One region of the Nonomuraea sp. NPDC050556 genome, then DNA from elsewhere that is predicted to be linked to it. Evidence: predicted binding sites of a transcription regulator. Region 1 holds the regulator's gene; the other holds the start of a gene.
The links. Region 1 encodes HrcA, which represses chaperone genes, less so after heat shock. Its sites were predicted from a motif close to TTGGCACTCTCNNNNNGAGAGTGCCAA; they were not measured.

Region 1 (10,110 bases):
AGGCCACCTGGCGAGGATACGACTGGGTCATGCCCCCTAAGGAACCGGAAGAGCGTAAACCCTCTGGGAGGGCTCAGCGTCCTACTGATGTGACCACCGAAACCCTTCTGGCCGACAGGTCGTTGGGGGCGGTGCAGGTCGGGTGGGACGCCGATATGGCTGTGACTGCGCTCTACAGTGCGCACTTTCGGTCATTGGTACGTCTCGCTGTGTTGCTAGTTCGCGATATAGCAACAGCGGAGGAAGTCGTGCAGGATGCGTTCGTCGCCATCCATGGCGCCTGGCGCAGATTACGCGACCCCGACAAAGCACTCGCCTACCTGCGGCAATCTGTCGTCAACCGGTCCCGTTCCGTGCTGCGTCACCGCGCGGTCGTCGAGAAGTACGCACCCAAGGGCCTGCCCGACGCCCCGAGCGCCGAAAACGGCGCGATCGGCGAACTTGAACGTTCTGCCGTGATCGAGGCGCTAAGGTCCCTGCCAGCGCGACAGAGAGAGGCGCTTGTCCTTCGCTATTACGGTGATCTGTCGGAAGCGGAGATCGCCCACGCGATGGGCATCAGCAAGGGCGCGGTCAAGAGCCACACCGCACGTGGCATGGCCGCACTGCGATCTGTCCTGGAGAAGATGTCATGACCCTGTCCCCCGACGAGCACGGCGACATCCTGCGCCGTGTGCTCCGCGCGGAGGCGGACGCGGTCGTGCCTTCTCCCGAAGGCCTGGAGATCATCCGCGCGCGGATCGACCGCCGGGGCGTCCGCAACCTGTTCTGGTGGCGTGCGGGCGCGGCCGCGGCGAGCGCCGTCCTGGTGGCGGGCACGATCGTCATGATCGTTCCCGAGCTGCGCGAGAACGTGGTCCCCACCGAGATCCTGGGCCACACCGAGTCCGCCACCCCGCCGCCGAACAAGTCGTCCACCAGCAGGCCCCAGACGCCCAAGAACACCCAGCGGGGCCAGTCCCCGCCGGTGATGGTGGTCACGCCGGACTCGACGCCCCCGCTGCCCGCGGAGACCGCCGAGTCCACCAAGAAGCCCGCTCCCACCCCGACGCCGACCTCCACCCCGTGCCCGACGGCCGCCGAGGAGCCGGCGACCGAGGACTGCCCGGGAGAAACACCGACGCCGACCCCGTCGGCGACCCCCACGGACGAGCCGACCCCGACGTGCCCCGCCGAGGAGTGCCCGCCTGAGGACCCGGCTCCCTCGGTGACCGACGCGACCCCCATCAGCCCCAACGGAGGCTGATCACCAACGCCCGGTGCGGGCCATGACCACGGCCGCCGCCGCCACCCCGGCGGTCGAGGTCCGCAGCACCGTGGGCCCGAGCAGGGCGGGTACGGCTTTCGCCGCCGTGAACGCGTCGATCTCCTCGCGCGAGATCCCCCCTTCAGGCCCCACCACGAGCACGACGTCACCGGCCGCGGGCAGCGCGAGGGACGCCAGCCCGGACGCGGCCTCCTCGTGCAGCACCACCCCCAGCGCCGCCTCCCCCAGCAACGACGCCACCTGCCCGGTGGACATCAGCGGCGGCACGGACGGCAGGTGGAACCGCCTGGCCTGCTTGCCCGCCTCCCGTGCCGTGGACCGCCACCGCGCCAGGGCCTTGTCCGCCCGGTCGCCCTTCCACTGCGTCACGCACCGCGCGGCCGCCCAGGGCACGATCACGTCGACCCCGGCCTCGGTCATCATCTCGACGGCCAGTTCTCCCCGGTCCCCCTTGGGCAGCCCCTGCACGACGACCAGCCGCACCGCCGGCGGCTCCACGACGTAGCGCCGCGAGACCGACAGCCGCAGCGAGTCCTTCAGCGCCTCCAGCACCTCGCACTCGGCGACGGCCCCCGCCCCGTCGGTCAGGTCGAGCCGCTCCCCCACCCGCATCCGGCGCACGGCTGCCGCGTGCCGCCCCTCGGGACCGTCCAGGACGATCTCCCCGGAAACCCCCAGGTCACTGGCCAGAAATACCGGCACCGTCACAGGTTCTCACCTCTCAGTAATATCCGGATTCTTACAATCGGTAGCCAAATGAACACGCAAGCAATACCGTAAACGCTCTCCGACGTCACTCTATGAGGGGCTGCCGATGCCCAGAATGAGCGCACGCCACCGCAGACGCCTCCACTGGCCGCAGTCGATCAGGGCGAGGCTGAGCGTGATCCTCGCCATCCCGACGATCCTGCTGATCAGCGTCGCAGGCGCGGGCGTGGCCGCGCAGATCAACGCCAGGACCGACGCCGACGCCACCGCGCGCCACGTCGACCTCGTGCTGGCCAGCCAGGAGCTGGTCCACTCGCTGCAGCGCGAGCGCGGGCTGACCGTCGGCCTGCTCGGCGGCGAGGCGCGCTTCCGCACCGACCTCGACGGTCAGCGCGCCACCACGGACAAGGCGCGGACGGCGCTGAACCCGCTGCTGGCCGACCAGACCGTGCCAGGCGTGGGCGAGGTGCGCACCGCGCTGGAGCGCCTGTCCTCGCTCGCCTCGCTGCGCGCGGCGGCCGATGCCAGGGCCACCACCAAGCAGGAGGCCTTCGGCTTCTTCACCACCACGATCGGCGCGATCATCGACGCGTCGTTCAGCGTGGACGTGGGCAGGAGCGACCCCGGCCTGGTGCGCGGGCTGCAGGCGCTGGAGGCGCTCAGCCGCGCCAAGGAGTCCACCGGCCAGGAGCGCGCCACGGTCAACGGCGCCTTCGCCGCCGGTTCGTTCACCTCCGAGGAGTACGTCCGGTTCCTGGAGATCCGCGCCGCCAAGATCGACGCCTTCGACCGGTTCAACCGCCTGGGTACGCAGAAGCAGACCGGCGCGCTGAGCCTCGCCCAGCAGGGCCACCCGGCCACCACGACCGCCTCGATGGAGCTGCGCGCCGTGGCAGGTTCCGCGGGACAGCGCCTGAACGTCAGCCCGCGCGCCTGGTACACGGCGATCACCGCCTACATCGACGCACTGCGCGACGTGCAGCGCGCCACCGGCGACGACGTCAGGGCGCTGGCCGTGGACAACAGGGAACGCGACACGCAGCGCCTGGTCGCGCTGGTCATCATCGTGGTCACCCTGCTGCTCGGCGCGGTCCTGCTGGCCATCGTGACCTCGCGGGCCATCCTGCGCCCGCTGCGCCAGCTGACCGGCGAGGCCAACGACGTGGCCGAGCGCGGGCTGCCCGAGGCGGTGGCGCGCATCCAGGCGGCCCCCGACGGGGAGGAGCCGGAGCGGCTGGGCTTCGACTCGCCGCTGACCGCGCGCGACGACGAGTTCGCCGAGGTGGCCGGCGCCCTGCAGAACGTGCACGAGACCGCGGTACGGCTGGCCGCTGAGCAGGCCGTGCTCCGCAGGAACACCGCGGAGTCGCTCGCCAACCTCGGCAGGCGCAACCAGAACCTCGTGCGCCGCCAGCTCGGCTTCATCACCGCGCTGGAGCGCGACGAGTCCGATCCCAACGCGCTGGCCAACCTCTTCGAGCTCGACCACCTGGCCACCCGCATGCGCAGGAACGCCGAGAGCCTCCTGGTCCTGGTCGGCGAGCGCAGCCCGCGCCGCTCGTCCGAGCCGGTCGCCGTGGGCGACGTGCTGCGCTCGGCGCTGGCCGAGGTGGAGGACTACCGGCGCGTGGTGCTGCGCAGGGTCGACGACGCGATGATCAGGGGCCCCGTCGTCGCCGAGGTGGCACACCTCGTGGCCGAGCTGGTGGAGAACGCGCTGGTGTTCTCCCCGCCCGACCAGAGCGTGGAGATCCAGGCCAGGATGGACGGCGGCGAGTACCACGTCGCCATCGTCGACCAGGGCCTGGGCATGACCGTGGAGGAGCTCGGCACGGCCAACGCCAGGCTGCGCGGCGAGCAGAGCTTCCTGGTGGCGCCGACGCGCTACCTGGGCCATTACGTGGTCGGCCGGCTGGCAGAACGCCTCGGGGTGCGGGTGTGGCTGCACGAGTCGCCGCTCAACGGCATCACCGCCCGGGTGGTGCTGCCCGCCGAGCTGCTGGTGCGCGAAGCCGTACCGGCCAAGGAGCCTGAACAGGAGCGGGTCCTCGTGTCCGTCACCCCAGTACCAGCGCCGGCGCCCCCGCCGGAACCCGAACCGGAACCCGAAGCGGCGCAGGGGACCACGGCCAACGGCCTGGTGCGGCGCGTGCCGCGCACGCGCACCCACCGCCGCGCCGACGAGCCCGTCTACGCGGCCCTGGTGAGCGAGACGGTCCCGGAACGGTCGCCGGAACGGGTCAGGACGATGCTCGACTCTTTCCGGTCAGGGGTGCGTGAAGGGGAGGAAGGCCGATGAACGGCACCACGGAGACGCAGAACTTCAACTGGCTGCTGGCCAACTTCGTCAGGGGCACCGACGGCGTCTCCGACGCGGTGGCCGTCTCCTCCGACGGGCTGCTCATGGCCATGTCGGACGGCCTGACCAGGGAGGGCGGCGAGCAGCTCGCGGCCATCGTGTCCGGGCTGGCCAGCCTGTCGAAGAGCGCGGCGCGCAAGTACGGCTTCGACGGGCTGCGGCTCGTCATGGTCGAGATGAACAAGGGCTTCCTGCTGGTATCGGTCATCTCCGACGGCAGCTGCCTGGGCGTGCTGGCCACGGGCAGCTGCGACCTGGGCCTGGTGGGGCACGAGATGGCGGTGCTCTGCGACCGGGCGGGCGACCTGCTCACGCCGCAGATGATCGCCTCGCTGAAGAGCGCGCTGCCATGCTGAACGATCCCGACCACCGGCTGCCCGACCCGCGCATGATCAACGTGCGTTACGAGCAGCCGGCCAGGTGGCCGGGCGCGCAGGAGCGCCAGCCGGAGATCGTCGAGTCGGACGGGGACGTGCTGCGCCCCTTCATCATCACCGGCGGCCGCACCAGGCCGGTCGACGACCGGCTGCGCATGGAGACCCTGGTGACCGCGGCGCCCGCCGCCCTGGTGGCGCCGCTCGGCTTCGAGCGCGGGCAGATCGTGCGCCTGTGCCAGCGGCCCCTGTCGGTGGCCGAGGTGTCCGCCGCGCTGAAGGTGCCGATCGGCGTGGCCCGCGTGCTCATCGCCGACCTGGTGTCCGAGCGCCTGCTGGTGCCGCACGCCCACGTGACCCTTGGCGAGGTTCCCTCGCGTGACCTGCTGGAAAGGATCCGTGACGGTGTCCGTTCACTCTGACGTCAGCACACTCTCCGCGAAGATCGTCGTCGCGGGCGGCTTCGGCGTCGGCAAGACCACGTTCGTCGGGTCGATCTCCGAGATCGAGCCGCTGACCACCGAGGCGGCCATGACCGAGGTGGCCGCCGACGTCGACGACCTGTTCGGGGTGGAGGAGAAGACCACGACCACGGTCGCCTTCGACTTCGGGCGGGTCACCCTCAAGGGCGACATCGTCCTCTACCTGTTCGGCACGCCGGGGCAGGAGCGGTTCGCCTTCCTGTGGGACGACCTGGTCGACGGCGCGCTGGGCGCGATCGTGCTGGTCGACACGCGCAGGATCGACCACTGCTACCCGGCGATCGACTACTTCGAGGAGCGGCAGATGGCGTTCACCGTGGCGGTGAACACCTTCGAGGGCGCCGCGCGGTTCGACCTGGCCGAGGTGCGCGACGCCCTGGGCGTCGGCGACGCCGTACCGTTCGTCGAGTGCGACGCCCGGGACAGGGAGTCCGTCAAGGAGGCCATCGTGGTCCTCCTCGACGACATCATCGCCCGTTGAACGCGTCTCTCAGCCGGGAGAAGAAGCCCTGCTGACCCGGGGCGAACTTGCCCGGCGGGCGCTCCTCGCCCCGTAGCTTGGCCAGCTCGCGCAGGAGCTCCTCCTGCGCGGGCTCCAGCTTGTTCGGCGTCTCCACGTTCACGTGGATGAGCAGGTCGCCGCGCCCCGACTCGTTGAGCCGCTGCACGCCGCGCCCGAACATCGAGATGACCTGGCCGGACTGGGTGCCCGGCCGTACGTCGATCTCCTCGGCGCCGTCGAGCGTCTCCACGGTCAGGATCGTGCCCAGCGCGGCAGCCGTCATCGGGATCTGCACGGTGCAGTGCAGGTCGTCGCCGCGGCGCTCGAAGATCTCGTGCGGACGCTCGACGATCTCCAGGAACAGGTCTCCGGGCGGGCCACCGCCGGGACCGACCTCGCCCTCGCCGGCGAGCTGGATGTGCGTGCCGTCCTCGACGCCGGCCGGGATGCGGACCTTGATCGTACGGCGGGTCCGCACGCGGCCGTCGCCCGAGCACTCCTGGCAGGGGTGGCGGATGATCGAGCCGAAGCCGCCGCACTGCGGGCAGGGCCGCGAGGTCATGACCTGGCCCAGGAAGGACCTGGTGACCTGGGAGATCTCGCCGCGCCCGCTGCACATGTCACAGGTGTCGGGGTGCGTGCCCGGCGCGGTGCCCGCGCCGGAGCAGACCTCGCATAGGACGGCCGTGTCGACGACCAGCTCGCGGGTGGTGCCGAACGCGGTTTCCTTCAGGTCCAGCTCGACTCTGATCGTCGCGTTGCGTCCCCTGCGGGCGCGGGAGCGAGGGCCGCGCTGGCCACCACCCGCCGCGCCGAAGAAGGCGTCCATGATGTCGCTGAACGGGAAGCCCGCTCCGAAGCCGCCGGCCCCCGCGCCGGCGCCCGCGCCGCCGAAGGGGTCGGCGCCCAGGTCGTACATCTGGCGCTTGTTGGGGTCGGACAGCACCTCGTAGGCCTGCGTGATCTCCTTGAACCGCTCCTGAGTCGCGGGATCGGGGTTCACGTCCGGGTGCAGCTCGCGAGCCAGCCTGCGGTAGGCCTTCTTGATCTCGTCCTGACTGGCGTCACGGCGTACCCCGAGGGTGCCGTAGTAGTCGTTTGCCACTTATCGACCTCTTAAGAAGCAGCCAGGATCTGGCTGACGTAGCGTGCCACTGCGCGCACGGCGCCCATCGTTACGGGATAGTCCATCCGCGTCGGACCCAGCACGCCCAAACGGGCCAATTGCTTGTCGCCAGAACCGTATCCGGTCGCGACGATGGACGTACCACGGAGTCCGCTATACGGGTTTTCCGAGCCGATCCGCACGGTGAGCGCGGACGGCGTGTCTGTTCCAGTCTCACCGAGCAGCCGCATGAGCACGACCTGCTCCTCCAGCGCTTCGAGCACGTCGCGCAGCCCGCTGCTGAAGTCGGCTCCCGCCAGGTTGGCCGCGCCGGCGAACACGATCTTCTCGTCGTGCCGCTCGACCAGCGTCTCCAGCAGCACCGACAGGATCGTGGCCGCGGCGGGCCGGTCCTCCACGGGCAGCCGTCCCGGCAGGTCGGCCACCAGGTCGGGGACGTTGACCAGCCCGCACCCGTCCAGGCAGGCGTTCAGCACGGCGCGCAGGTGCGCGACGCGCGAGTCCTCTATGCCTTCAGGCAGTTCGATGACCCGCTGCTCCACCCGGCCCGTGTTGGTGATCAGCACGAGCATCACGCGGCGGTCGGTCAGCGGGACCAGCTCGACGTGGCGCACGGTGGAGTGCGACAGCGTCGGATACTGCACCACGGCCACCTGCCTGGTCAGCTGCGCGAGCAGCCGGACCGTGCGGGTGACGACGTCGTCCAGGTCGACCGCGCCGGCCAGGAACGTCTCGATGGCCCGCCGCTCAGCCCCGGACAGCGGCTTGACCTGGGAAAGCCTGTCCACGAAGAGCCGGTAGCCCTTGTCCGTCGGCACCCGGCCCGCGCTGGTGTGGGGCTGGGTGATGTACCCCTGCTCCTCCAGCGAGGCCATGTCGTTCCTGACCGTCGCGGGAGAGACGTTGAGGTTGTGCCGCTCGGCCAGCGCCTTGGAGCCCACCGGTTCGTTGGTGGACACGTAGTCTTCGACGATGGCGCGGAGCACCGCGAGTTTCCGATCATCGAGCACGTGCTCACCTCCCTTTCAGGGAAACGCCAGGTCTAGCACTCTGTGTTCCCGAGTGCCAAGTGTACGGCTCTCGCCCGCAAGGTGCGATAAAGCGTCCTGACAGGGAAACGCAACCGGTCGATCGCAGACTGCGCTCATGACCTACGGTCCCCCCCATCCTTACGGGCCGCACTACGGCCCGCCGCCCGTTTTCACGCCGGTTCCGCCGATCAAGCCGAGCGTCGGCTGGATCGTCGGCGCCTGGGTCGCCGCCGTGCTGATCGGCGCGGGCGCGTTCGTCTTCGGGCTGATCGGCGTGTTCACCACCACGGCCACCAGCCTGCTCGGGTCCGCGCCCACCTCGACGTTCTCCAGCGGGCAGACCGTGACGGTCACCCTCGACCCGGCCGACGGGCCCGGCATCTACGCGGACGCCTTCCCGATGGAGACCGCGTGCACGGTCAAGGGCGGCACCGCCAGCCCGGTCGCGTCGGGCAGCCAGATCGCCGCGGGCAACGGGACGTTCTGGATGCGGGAGTTCACCCTCAAGGTGCCGGTGAAGGGCGACTACCAGGTGACGTGCACGGCCGACGACTACACGGGCCGGTTCGGCGTCTCCCGGGACAGCGCTGCCGACGCCAGGGAGGCCTCGGCGGCCAACGGCTTCTACAAGGCCGTGATGCTGGGCGTGCCGGTCGGGCTGCTGGTCGCGGCCGGCGTGGTGAACGTGCTCGTGGTGGTGCGCCGGGGGCAGAACCGCAGGGCGATGGGACGATGATCCGCAATTCACCTGCTAGCGGGCTACAAGCCCAAGGGCCCACACTTCTTGACATGACCGTCGAACCACCACCGGGCGACCCGACCCGGCGCGTCAACCCTGACGAGCGCCCGCCGTACGGGCAGCCTCCGCAATACGGACCTCCGCAGCAGTACGGCCCGCCGCCCCAGCAGCCGCCACCGCCGCCTTACGGCCAGCCCCAGCCCTACGGTCAGCCGCCCTCAGGCCCCTACGGCCAGCCGCCCTCAGGCCCCTACGGGCAGCAGCCTCCTTACGGCCAGCAGCCGCCGCAATACGGTCAGCCTCCCTACGGCCAGCCGCCCCAGTTCGCCCAGCCCCCCTACGGCCAGCCGCAGCAGAAGGTCAAGCCGGGCCTGTGGTGGATCGCCGTCGGCTGGGGCGTGGCCATCGTGAGCGTGATCGTCGGGGTCGTCGTCTTCGGCGGCGGGGTCATCAGCAGCGCCGCCAGCGCGGCCCCCAGCAGGACCTTCGCCCCAGGCGAGGCGGTCACCGTCAGCCTCGACCCGGCCGAGCACCCGGCGCTGTACCTGTCCAAGGGGCAGGCCGTGCACTACAAGTGCCAGTTCGCCACGGAAGGCCCCAAGTTCGTGGCGCCGACGGGCACGCAGACGGTGAACAACTGGGAGCTCATCCAGCTGCTCAACGTCCCGAAGAAGGGCGACTACCAGCTCACCTGCACGATCGAGGAGCAGGGCGCGAGCACCAAGTTCGGCATCGGCCGCGACCTGGCCTCCGCGGCGGGCGGCATCGTGGGCGGTGCGCTCGCGCTGATCCTCGTCCCGGCCGCCGGGGTGCTGTTCGCGATCGTCATGACCGTCGTGGTTCTCGTACGGCGCGGCAGTGCCCGCAAGCGCCTCGCGACGATGAGGTGATTTGCTACGGTCCCCGTGTGATGAGCAGGTACGAAGGTGACGTCCTCGCAGGAGACTGGCGGCGACCCGGGCAGGGCAAGATCCCCCAGGTGCCCGCCGAGCTCGATCTCGTCGTGGAAGACGCGGACAGCGGCTTCTGCGGCGCGGTCGTGGCCTGCGACAAGGAGGCGGTCACGCTGGAGGACCGGTTCGGCAAGCGCCGCCTGTTCCCGCTCGCGCCCGCCGCGTTCCTGCTGGAGGGCAAGGTGGTGACGCTGGTGCGCCCCGCTGCGGGGGCTCCGGCGAAGCGGCGCAGCGCCTCGGGGTCCGTGGCCGTCGAGGGGCTGCGCGCCCGGGTGGCGCGGGAGAGCCGCATCTACGTCGAGGGCGTGCACGACGCCGCCCTCGTGGAGAAGATCTGGGGCCACGACCTGCGGGTCGAGGGGATCGTCGTGGAATACCTGGAGGGCGTCGACGACCTTCCGGCGATTGTGGAGGCGTTCGAGCCTGGACCTGGCCGGAGGCTGGGCGTGCTGGTCGACCACCTGGTGGCCGGGTCCAAGGAGAGCAGGATCGCGGCGCGGGTCACCTCGCCTGAGGTGCTGGTCGTCGGGCATCCGTTCATCGACATCTGGCAGGCGGTCAAACCCTCG
Region 2 (10,110 bases), on a different contig from region 1:
CTGCGGCAGAACTGCCGCTGCTGCTCGGCTCGCTCGGCCTCACCGACGTGGCCGTCGAGGACAAGGGGCGGGCCGTGGCCGTCCACACCAGGCGCAGCGCCGACCCGGACGGAGCGCTGGAGCTGCTGCGCGAGCCGCTGGAGAAGCTGGCGGCCAAGCACGGGCTGACCACCGAGCCCGGCCGCATGGTCATCGAGCTGCGCCCGCCCGGCATGGACAAGGGGCAGGCGCTGTCGATGTTCCTGGCCGAGCGGGCGGCGCGTTCCGTCATGTTCGTCGGCGACGACCTGGGCGACCTGCCCGCCTTCGCGGCCGTGCGCGCGTCCGGGCTGCCAGGCGTGACGGTGTGCAGCGGCTCGGCCGAGGTGACCGCGCTGGCCGGCCAGGCCGATCTCGTGGTGGACGGGCCCGACGGGGTGGTCGAGCTGCTTCAGGAATTGCGCAAACGAATTGCAACCGCGACGCACTAGCTTCGCGCCCATGAGGAAGATCGCCATTGCGGCCTTAGCCGCCACATCCATGCTGGCCTTAGCTCCGTCGGCGGCGAACGCGTCGATGGGGGAGCGCACGCTGGCGTTCCGCGGCCTGACGCTCCACCTGCCGGACTCCTGGACGATCTACAAGGTGCACGGCGGCCTCCACGTGGTCACCGGTAGGTGCGCCAAGCCCAAGGGCGGGTTCTTCACCCCCGACTGCCGCGGCTTCTGGGTGCTCGGGCCCGGGGCGATCAAGTACGGCTCCGAGGGCTTCGGGCCGTACAAGCCGGACAGGGGCTACTACCCGGCGTCCGACGTCGAGCCCTGTCCGGTCAACGGCAAATACTGGCGCACCGGTGCTGCGGGCAAGACGGTCAAGGGCTACCGCCAGGTCGGCGACGGGCACAAGGCCGTCTACCGCGCCTGGCCGAACAAGTGCGGCGACCAGAGCGGCAAGGACACGAACGTCCGCTTCACCCAGCGCGAGTGGTACCTGCCCAAGTCGAAGATCCTCATCGTCGACGACTGGAACACCCAGGGCCTTCCCTTCATCCTCGAGAACGGCGAGTGGACCGCATGATCACGACTCTCACGCTCACGGCTGCCCTCCTGCTCACGGGAGCGCAGGTGGACACCGGGACCAAGGAGGTCACCTTCCGCGGGATGACGCTCCAGATCCCCTCGTCGTGGAAGCTCAAGAAGAGTGACGGAGGCGACGCGATCCACGTGCTCACCGGCGGCTGCCCCGCCCGAGCCATGGAGTGCAGGGGATTCTGGCTCCTCGGCCCCCGGGGCATCAAATACGCCAGCGAGGGCGGCCCGTACGAACTCGAGGAGCCCTACCACCCCAGCACCGGCGTGACGGAGTGCACGCTGGACAAGCACTACTGGTCGGAGCCGCAGCCGCAGAAGCCGAGCGTGTCCGGGGTGCGGCCGATGGGCGCCGGGCACAAGGCGACCTACCGCCAGTGGCAGATCGACTGCCACACCCCCAAGGGCAAGCCGACCAAGGTCGGCTACCCGCAGAAGATCTGGCACCTGCCCAAGTCGAAGATCCTCGTCGTCGACGAGTTCAGCACGCCCGGCCTCGACAGGATCTTCAAGAACGCCGTCTGGAAGTGAGCACGCCGCCGATGGCCAGCCCCACCAGGACGGGCACGAGCAGGAACGCCTGGTGGGTGCCGAAGCCGTCGGCGAGCGCGCCGAGCAGGAACGGTCCCGCGCCCATCGCCACCCCGGCCCAGATGGGCGCGGCGGCCGCCGCCCTCTCGCCGCCGTGGGCGATCATCCCGGCCAGCGCGAGCGGGAAGTGCAGCGAGACGCCCAGCCCGCTGATCGCCAGCCCGGCATAGGACAGCAGCGGCTCGGTGCTCACCCAGAACAGGAACCACCCTCCGCCGGACACCAGGAGCGCTCCCACGAGCAGCGTGACCGGGTTGAACCGCAGCGCGAGCGGCGTCCCAGCGAACCTGCCCGCCGCGATCCCGGCGATGAAAGCGGTCAGCCCGGTCGCCGCCGTGGCCGCGTCGAGCCCGGTGCGCAGGGAGAACAGCGAGGCGCCCCAGAGGTTGAAGCAGAACTCCGTGGCCACGCAGCACAGCAGCACGACCCCGGCCAGGTGGAAGCGCCACCCGACCCGCGTCGGCGCGGCGGCGGGCGCGTCGTGGTCCTCCTCTGCCGCCGGGATCCACACCTTCCCCATGAGTACGGCGAGCAGCAGGCTGCCCACCGGGGTGACCAGCAGCGCGGCCCGCCATCCGAGCCCGGCCTGCGCTGCCGCGCTGAGCCCGAAGGTGACGGCGATGCCCGCGGTCACGGCGAACGCGTTCGCCTCGTTGATCGCCGCGGGGCCAGCCTGGCCGTGATGGTCGCTGAGGGCGGCCATCGCGGTGTAGAGCATGACGGAGCCGAACAGCCCGGCTATGCCGTACCCGGCAAGGGTGAGGGGCAGCGCCGAGCTGAGCAGGACCATCGCCAGGCCGGCGTTGACGCCGGCCAGGCCGATCCAGGTGGTGGCGCGCGAGCCGTACCTGCGGACGCAGGCGCCGAGCGAGGCGCCGGCCAGGATCGTGCCCGCTGCCATGGCGGTGCCGTGCAGCCCCGCGACCGTGTTGGAGGTGTGCTGCTCCAGCCGGAGCAGGGGGAGCGCGGCGCTGAGGCCGTAGATGTAGGTGGCGAAGGTGGCGAGTTGGAGGTAGATCAGCCAGGTCGGCCGGTCTCTGGTGAGCGTGATCGGCCCCGCGACGGTCGTCACCAGGCGGCCCCTGTCATGAAAGGTGAAATTTCCCCTCAAATCCTAGTTCAGGGCGTTCAGCTGGGCCGACAGCCATTTCTGTGGCGGCAGCGCCGTCGCTGCGGCCTTGAGCCGGAGGGCTCTGGCCGCCCGCTCCTCCTCCGGCATGACCAGCGCCCTGTGCAGCGCGTCCGCCGTCTCGCAGACGTCGTAGGGGTTGACCACGAGCGCGTCGGCGCCCAGCTCGGCCGCCGCCCCCGCCTCGCGGGACAGGACCAGCGCGCAGGACGGCGACAGGATCGGGCCCTCCTTGGCGACCAGGTTCATGCCGTCGCGGATCGGGTTGACGAGCAGCACGTCGGCCATGCGGTAGGCGGCCAGCGAGCGGGGGTAGTCGTCGTTGACGTTGAGTATGAGCGGGTCCCAGTCCTCGGTGGCGTACTCGTCCTCGATCTCCTTGGCGCAGCGCTGCACGGCCGCGGTGTACTCGCGGTACTCGGGCAGGTCGTGCCTGCTGGGGTAGGCGAAGGCCAGGTGGACCACGCGGCCGTGCCATTCGGGATGGTCGGCCAGGAACTCCCGGTAGGCGGCCAGGCCGCGCACGATGTTCTTGGACAGCTCGGTGCGGTCGATGCGGACGATCAGCTTGCGGTCGCCGACCTGGTCCCTGAGCGCGGTCATGTGCGACTCCACGTCGGGCTCGCAGGCGCGGCGCCAGAGGGCGTCGCCGTCCACGCCCAGGGGGTGCACGCCGATGCGGGTGCTGCGCCCCTCATGAGTCACGATATTTCCGGAGACGTGGGCGTTGAGCAGCGCCGCGCAACAGTCCACGAACGCCCGCGCCCACCGGGCCGTCAGGAACCCGGCGTGGTCGGCGCCCAGGATGCCTTCGAGGACCTCCCGGCCGACGTCGTCGGGCAGCAGCGAGAAATACTCGGGCGGCGCCCACGGCGTGTGGCTGAAGTGCGCGATGCGCAGGTCGGGCCGCTCGGCGCGGAGCATCGCCGGGGTGAGCGTCAGGTGGTAGTCCTGCACCATCACCCGCGCCCCGTGCCCCGCCTCCTCGGCCAGCGCCAGGGCGAAGGCGCCGTTGTAGTCGCGGTACGACTCCCACTCCCGCTTGAACCGCGTGCCGAAGTGCGGCGCGTTGGGGATGTCGTAGAGCAGGTGGTTGACGAACCAGAGCGTGGAGTTGGCCACCGCGTTGTAGGCCCGGTGGAAGGTGGCCGGCGGGATGTCGAGCATCCGCAGCGCACCCGTGTCGTAGCCCGAGCCGTCGAGCCGCCCGCCGGGCGCCTGCCGTACGGCGGAGCGGTCGCCGTCGGACAGGGCGGCACAGACCCACAGGACGCCCTCGTCCTTGGCCACGCCCGACAACCCGGAGACCAGGCCGCCACCGCCGCGTTTCATGGTCAGCACGCCGTCGTCGGAGACGGTGAAAGAGACGGGTCCCCTGTTGGAGGCCACCAGGACGCTGTGCATCTTTACTCCGCGGCTTTGTGGATGGTTAACCAAACATGACCCCCGACCATAGGATCCCGCTATGGCGCTAGATGAGCTAACCGAGGAACTTGCCGTCGCGGCCGCCGGTGGTGACCACCGCGCGCTGGGCGAGCTGCTGCGGCGGATCGAGCCGGACGTGATGCGGCACTGCAGCCGGATCCTGCCCTACACCCAGGATGCCGAGGAGGCGTGCCAGGACACCCTGCTCGCCGTGGCGCGCAACATCGGGCGCTTCGAGGGCAGGGCGCGCTTCAGCACCTGGCTGCACATCGTCACGGCCAACTGCGCGCGCACGACCTACCGGTCGCTGAAGCGGCGGGCGGCCGAGCAGACCTCCGAGGACCTGCCGATGCAGAAGCCGGACGTGCGCCGGGTGAGCGTGATCGCCGGTTCGCGGCTCGACCTGCTCGACGCGATGGAGTCGCTGGAGGCGGAGAAGCCCGACCTGGCCCAGGCGCTGGTGTTGCGCGACATCGTGCAACTCGACTACAACGAGGTGGCCGAGCAGCTCGGCATCCCGCTCGGCACCGCGAAGTCGCGCATCCACCAGGCGCGCAAGTACGTCCAGGCGGCGCTGGGCGAGGATTATCGGTGAGACCGTTCGTCTCACCCGGTGAGACGGCTGTGCCCTGTACGGAGAGTCCAGGGTAGAGTCGCGTCTACAACTGAATATGTGCGGACTTGCTCCGCACTGCTCATCCAGAGGGGTGGAGGGAACGGCCCTGCGAAGCCCCGGCAACCTCCCGGACTGATCTCGTGACGTGACGAGGCCGACCGGGACGAGGTGCCAATTCCGGTCTGTGGCCAGGGTGGTCGCAGACGAAGATGAGGGAAGGCCTCGCTTCATGTCGCTTGACTTCGGTCCTGCTGTAGCCCTCTCCTGCCGCGAGTGCGGCACCCGCTACGACCTCGGCCCCAGCTTCGCCTGCCTGGAGTGTTTCGGGCCACTCGAGGTGGCCTACGACTTCGGTACGGTGACCCGCTCGCAGATCGAGTCGGGCCCCGCCAACATCTGGCGTTACCGCTCGCTCCTCCCCGTTCCCGTCGACGTCGCGTCGAAGCGGAACATGAACCCCGGCTGGACGAAGCTCGTCAAGGCCGACAACCTGGGCAAGGAGCTCGGCTTCAAGTCCCTGCACGTCAAGGACGACTCGGGCAACCCCACCCACTCCTTCAAGGACCGCGTGGTCGCGATCGCCGTCGAGGCGGCGCGCAACTTCGGCTTCCACACCCTATCCTGCTCCTCCACCGGCAACCTGGCCGGCGCGGTCACCGCCGCCGCCGCCCGCGCCGGGCTCGACGCCTGCGTGTTCATCCCCGCCGACCTGGAGCAGGCGAAGATCGCGATGGCCCGGGTGTTCGGCGGCACGCTCGTCGGCATCGACGGCACCTACGACGAGGTCAACCGCTTCTGCTCGGAGCTGATCGGCGACCCGCTGGGTGACAAGTGGGGCTTCGTCAACGTCAACCTGCGCCCTTACTACGCGGAGGGATCCAAGACGCTGGCCTACGAGATCGCCGAGCAGCTCGGCTGGCGCCTGCCCGAGCAGATCATCGTCCCCGTGGCCTCAGGGTCGCAGCTGACGAAGATCGACAAGGGGTTCAAGGAGCTGATCGCGCTCGGGCTGGTCGAGGACGCGCCTTACAAGATCTTCGCGGCGCAGGCCCTGGGCTGCTCGCCGGTGTCGGCCGCCTACAAGGCGGGACACGACGTCGTCCAGCCGGTCAAGCCGGACACCATCGCCAAGTCGCTGGCGATCGGCAATCCCGCTGACGGGCCCTACGTGCTCGACATCGCCCGTCGTACCGGTGGGGCCGTGGAGGACGTCACCGACCCCGAGATCGTCGACGCGATCAGGCTGCTGGCCTCCACGGAGGGCATCTTCGCCGAGACGGCCGGCGGGGTCACCGTCGGAGTGCTGAAGAAGCTCGCCGAGACGGGCCAGATCGATCCCTCGCTGGAGACCGTGGTGCTCAACACCGGTGACGGCCTCAAGACGCTCGACGCCGTGGCCTCGACGGCCCGGCCCAGCGCAGTGATCAAGCCCTCGCTCGACGCGTTCCGCGCGGCTCTCTGACAACAACGAAAGGCGAGTTAACCATGAGTGTTTCTGTGCGGATTCCCACCATTCTGCGGACCTACACCGGCAGCAAGGCCGAGGTCGGCGGAGAGGGCGCGACGCTTCGCGACGTGCTTCAGAAGCTCGATGCCGACTATCCGGGGATCGGGGCGCGAATTCTGGATGAATCGGGCAAGATTCGCCGTTTTGTCAACGTTTATGTTGGTGAAGAGGATGTCCGTTTCGCGGAGGGTCTCGACACTGTCACTCCCGAAGGCGCACAGATCTCCATCATTCCGGCGGTGGCGGGCGGCTGAAGCCCCGCATCCCAGGCGCCCCCGGGCTTCCCGGTGGGCGCCTTACTTTTATATTCAACAAAAAATTGACTCTGTTGCCCTACGGCATGACGAAGGTATGGTCGAGGGCGGTTGTTCTGGCGTGATTTACCCATATGTCAGGGCGACCACGGATCTCGCGGGTGGAATGGGTGGGGTCCGGAGCCCAGTAAGAGGAGTCGGAAAGTGGCGCAGGGCACCGTCAAGTGGTTCAACGCGGACAAGGGCTATGGCTTCATCGCGGTAGACGGTGGTAAAGATGTGTTCGTCCATTACTCAGCGATCATGATGGATGGCTATCGGTCTCTCGAACAGGGCCAGCGGGTCGAGTTCGAGATCACCCAAGGACAGAAGGGGCCTCAGGCCGAGGCTGTCCGGGCGGTCTGAATCATGTAACGGGTATGCACCGGCAGCTCACGCGGCAACGCAGTCCGTGGGGATCTGCCACATCACCTTCGTCGACTCGAAAACGCCAGGGCCCTTCACGGGGCCCTGGCGTCCTCGTGCCTGAAGGTCTACTGGTAGGTGCCCGTCACCGGCGGGACGGCGCTGAACGGGCAACTCTTCTTCGGCTCGACCCCCGCGCAGGCGGCCATGCAGGGGTTGGAGTAGGTCTTGCCGTCGGTGCCGACGACGGGGTTGTACTCCTTGGTGCAGATGCACGGCTCTGATGCGTACGCAGGAGCGGTGAGCACGAAGAGGGCCAGCGCGAAACCGCCGAGTAGTCGTTTCATAGGGACATAGTGTAATCAAAAGGTCACCGTACGTATGAAGCGACGACCGGCTTCGGCTTGCACTCGACCAGGTAGAGTGCTAAACAGTTCGTTGGCACTCTCTGTCCGAGAGTGCCAGCACAATTGGATCGAGACGCTGGGACCTGCCGCACGGAGATGCAGGTCCAAGTGCACGACCTACATCGAGCAGGCCGTGCACAAATGCCGTCGCGGGCAACGTCTCGGTTCAACTTAAGCCACCCTGCATCTGGGAGGTCTAGCCTTATGGCAGCCAAGATGATCGCGTTTGACGAGGAAGCCCGGCGCGGTCTCGAGCGCGGTATGAACCAGCTCGCCGACGCCGTCAAGGTGACCCTCGGCCCCAAGGGCCGAAACGTCGTGCTGGAGAAGAAGTGGGGCGCCCCCACGATCACCAACGATGGTGTTTCCATCGCCAAGGAGATCGAGCTCGAGGACCCGTGGGAGAAGATCGGCGCCGAGCTGGTCAAGGAAGTCGCCAAGAAGACGGACGACGTCGCGGGTGACGGCACCACCACCGCCACCGTGCTCGCCCAGGCGCTGGTCCGCGAGGGCCTGCGCAACGTGGCAGCCGGCGCCAACCCGATGGCTCTGAAGAAGGGCATCGAGGCTGCCGTCGAGCGCGTCAGCGAGGAGCTCTCCAAGCTTGCCAAGGACGTGGAGACCAAGGCGCAGATCGCGTCGACCGCCTCCATTTCCGCCGGTGACACGCAGATCGGCGAGATGATCGCCGAGGCGATGGACAAGGTCGGCAAGGAAGGTGTCATCACCGTCGAGGAGAGCAACACCTTCGGCCTCGAGCTTGAGCTCACCGAGGGCATGCGCTTCGACAAGGGCCTGATCTCGATGTACTTCGTCACGGACTCCGACCGCATGGAGGCCGTTCTCGAAGACCCGTACATCCTGATCGTCAACAGCAAGGTCTCCGCCAACAAGGACCTGCTGCCGCTGCTCGACAAGGTCGTGCAGTCCGGCAAGCCGCTGCTGATCATCGCTGAGGACGTCGAGGGCGAGGCTCTCGCCACCCTGGTCGTCAACAAGATCCGCGGTCTGTTCCGCTCCGTCGCCGTCAAGGCGCCGGGCTTCGGCGACCGTCGCAAGGCCATGCTGGCCGACATCGCGATCCTGACCGGTGGTCAGGTCATCGCCGAGGAGGTCGGGCTCAAGCTGGAGACCGCCACCCTCGACCTGCTGGGCCGCGCCCGCAAGGTGGTCGTCACCAAGGACGAGACGACGATCGTCGACGGCGCCGGTGACGCCGACTCCATCTCCGGCCGGGTCAACGAGATCCGCGCCGAGATCGAGCGCACCGACTCCGACTACGACCGTGAGAAGCTCCAGGAGCGCCTCGCCAAGCTCGCCGGCGGCGTCGCCGTCATCAAGGCGGGCGCGGCCACCGAGGTCGAGCTCAAGGAGCGCAAGCACCGCATCGAGGACGCCGTTCGCAACGCGAAGGCGGCCGTCGAGGAGGGCATCGTCCCCGGCGGCGGCGTGGCGCTGCTGCAGGCCGGCACCAAGGCGTTCGACAAGCTCGAGCTCCTGGGTGACGAGGCCACCGGTGCGGCGATCGTGAAGAAGGCTCTCGAGGAGCCGCTGAAGCAGATCGCGATCAACGCCGGCCTCGAGGGCGGCGTCGTGGTGGAGAAGGTTCGCAACCTGACCCCAGGTGAGGGCCTCAACGCCGCCACGGGCGAGTACGTCAACATGTTCGAGGCCGGAATTCTCGACCCCGCCAAGGTGACGCGCTCCGCGCTGCAGAACGCCGCTTCCATCGCGGCGCTGTTCCTCACGACCGAGGCTGTCATCGCCGAGAAGCCGGAGAAGAACTCCCCGGCCCCGGGCGGCATGCCCGGCGGCGGCGACATGGACTTCTAAGTCCCGCCTGAACGAAGAAGAGGCGGCTCCCGGATCTTCCGGGGGCCGCCTCTCTCTGTTTCCATCCCTCCGTAAACCTTGGCCCTAGCCACCGCGCCCGTCCGGCGCCGCGGGCTAGCGTCCTCGGCGTGTCTCGACTACGGGTACGGCGGGCCGGGGTCCTCGCGTCGACGGTCCTGCTGCTGGCGGGAAGCGCCTCCTACGCGGAGGCCGGGCCCCTGCCGCCGGCGACCACGCAGGCCACGATCGAGGGGCTCCCGCGTGACTCCGCGCCCTTCGCCGTGACCACGGGCACGCTCATGCACCCGGACGCTCCCGTCCGGGTGCATACCGGCCCAGACGGGCCGGCCGTGGCCGTACTGCCGGACACCCAGCTCGGCAACCCGACCTGGGTCCCCGTGGTGGCCGAGTCGCCCGGGTGGATCCGCGTCCTGCTGCCGTCCAGGCCCAACCGGTCCACCGGATGGGTACGCAGGAGCGAGACGGGCCTGCGGTTCTCCCGCACCACCCACCTGATCACCGTGGACAGGAGCGAGCGGCGGCTCACCCTGCACAGGGACGGCAGGGTCGTGCGGCGCTGGCGGGTGGCCGTCGGCGCGCCGGGGACCCGCACCCCGGTCGGGCGCACGTTCGTCCTGGCCTCGCTGGACGCGAGAGGCCGGCTGGTCCTGCCGACGGGGACGCATTCCGAGAGCCTGGACACCTACGGCGGCGGCCCAGGCACGGTCGCGCTGCACGGATGGCCCAGGCGCTCGGCGTTCGGCAGGGCGGTCAGTCACGGATGCGTGCGGGTGCCGTCCTCGGCGCTGCGCGCACTGGCGAAGGTGCCGCTCGGCACCCTCGTGCTCATCACGTACTAGTTTCTGGGGGAAATGC

Region 2: the regulator HrcA is predicted to act here: its motif matches at 7,433-7,459, upstream of groL (chaperonin GroEL).

What each region holds. Positions count from the first base shown of each region.
Region 1 covers NZ_JBITGU010000008.1:978-11,087, reverse strand. The annotation lists gene ACIBG8_RS52230 (SigE family RNA polymerase sigma factor) at 156-635, shown strand; gene ACIBG8_RS52225 (hypothetical protein) at 632-1,246, shown strand; gene ACIBG8_RS52220 (16S rRNA (uracil(1498)-N(3))-methyltransferase) at 1,247-1,975, opposite strand; gene ACIBG8_RS52215 (nitrate- and nitrite sensing domain-containing protein) at 2,091-4,274, shown strand; gene ACIBG8_RS52210 (roadblock/LC7 domain-containing protein) at 4,271-4,690, shown strand; gene ACIBG8_RS52205 (DUF742 domain-containing protein) at 4,684-5,130, shown strand; gene ACIBG8_RS52200 (GTP-binding protein) at 5,114-5,671, shown strand; gene dnaJ (molecular chaperone DnaJ) at 5,658-6,797, opposite strand; gene hrcA (heat-inducible transcriptional repressor HrcA) at 6,809-7,828, opposite strand; gene ACIBG8_RS52185 (hypothetical protein) at 7,965-8,585, shown strand; gene ACIBG8_RS52180 (hypothetical protein) at 8,639-9,478, shown strand; gene ACIBG8_RS52175 (DUF3097 domain-containing protein) at 9,499-10,110, shown strand, end outside.
Region 2 covers NZ_JBITGU010000006.1:709,515-719,624, reverse strand. The annotation lists gene otsB (trehalose-phosphatase) at 1-470, shown strand, start outside; gene ACIBG8_RS50110 (hypothetical protein) at 481-1,056, shown strand; gene ACIBG8_RS50105 (hypothetical protein) at 1,053-1,598, shown strand; gene ACIBG8_RS50100 (MFS transporter) at 1,576-2,730, opposite strand; gene ACIBG8_RS50095 (trehalose-6-phosphate synthase) at 2,773-4,191, opposite strand; gene ACIBG8_RS50090 (RNA polymerase sigma factor) at 4,253-4,807, shown strand; SAM riboswitch class I at 4,905-5,044, shown strand; gene thrC (threonine synthase) at 5,058-6,290, shown strand; gene ACIBG8_RS50080 (MoaD/ThiS family protein) at 6,314-6,589, shown strand; gene ACIBG8_RS50075 (cold-shock protein) at 6,794-6,994, shown strand; gene ACIBG8_RS50070 (Kazal-type serine protease inhibitor family protein) at 7,123-7,341, opposite strand; gene groL (chaperonin GroEL) at 7,606-9,234, shown strand; gene ACIBG8_RS50060 (L,D-transpeptidase) at 9,363-10,094, shown strand.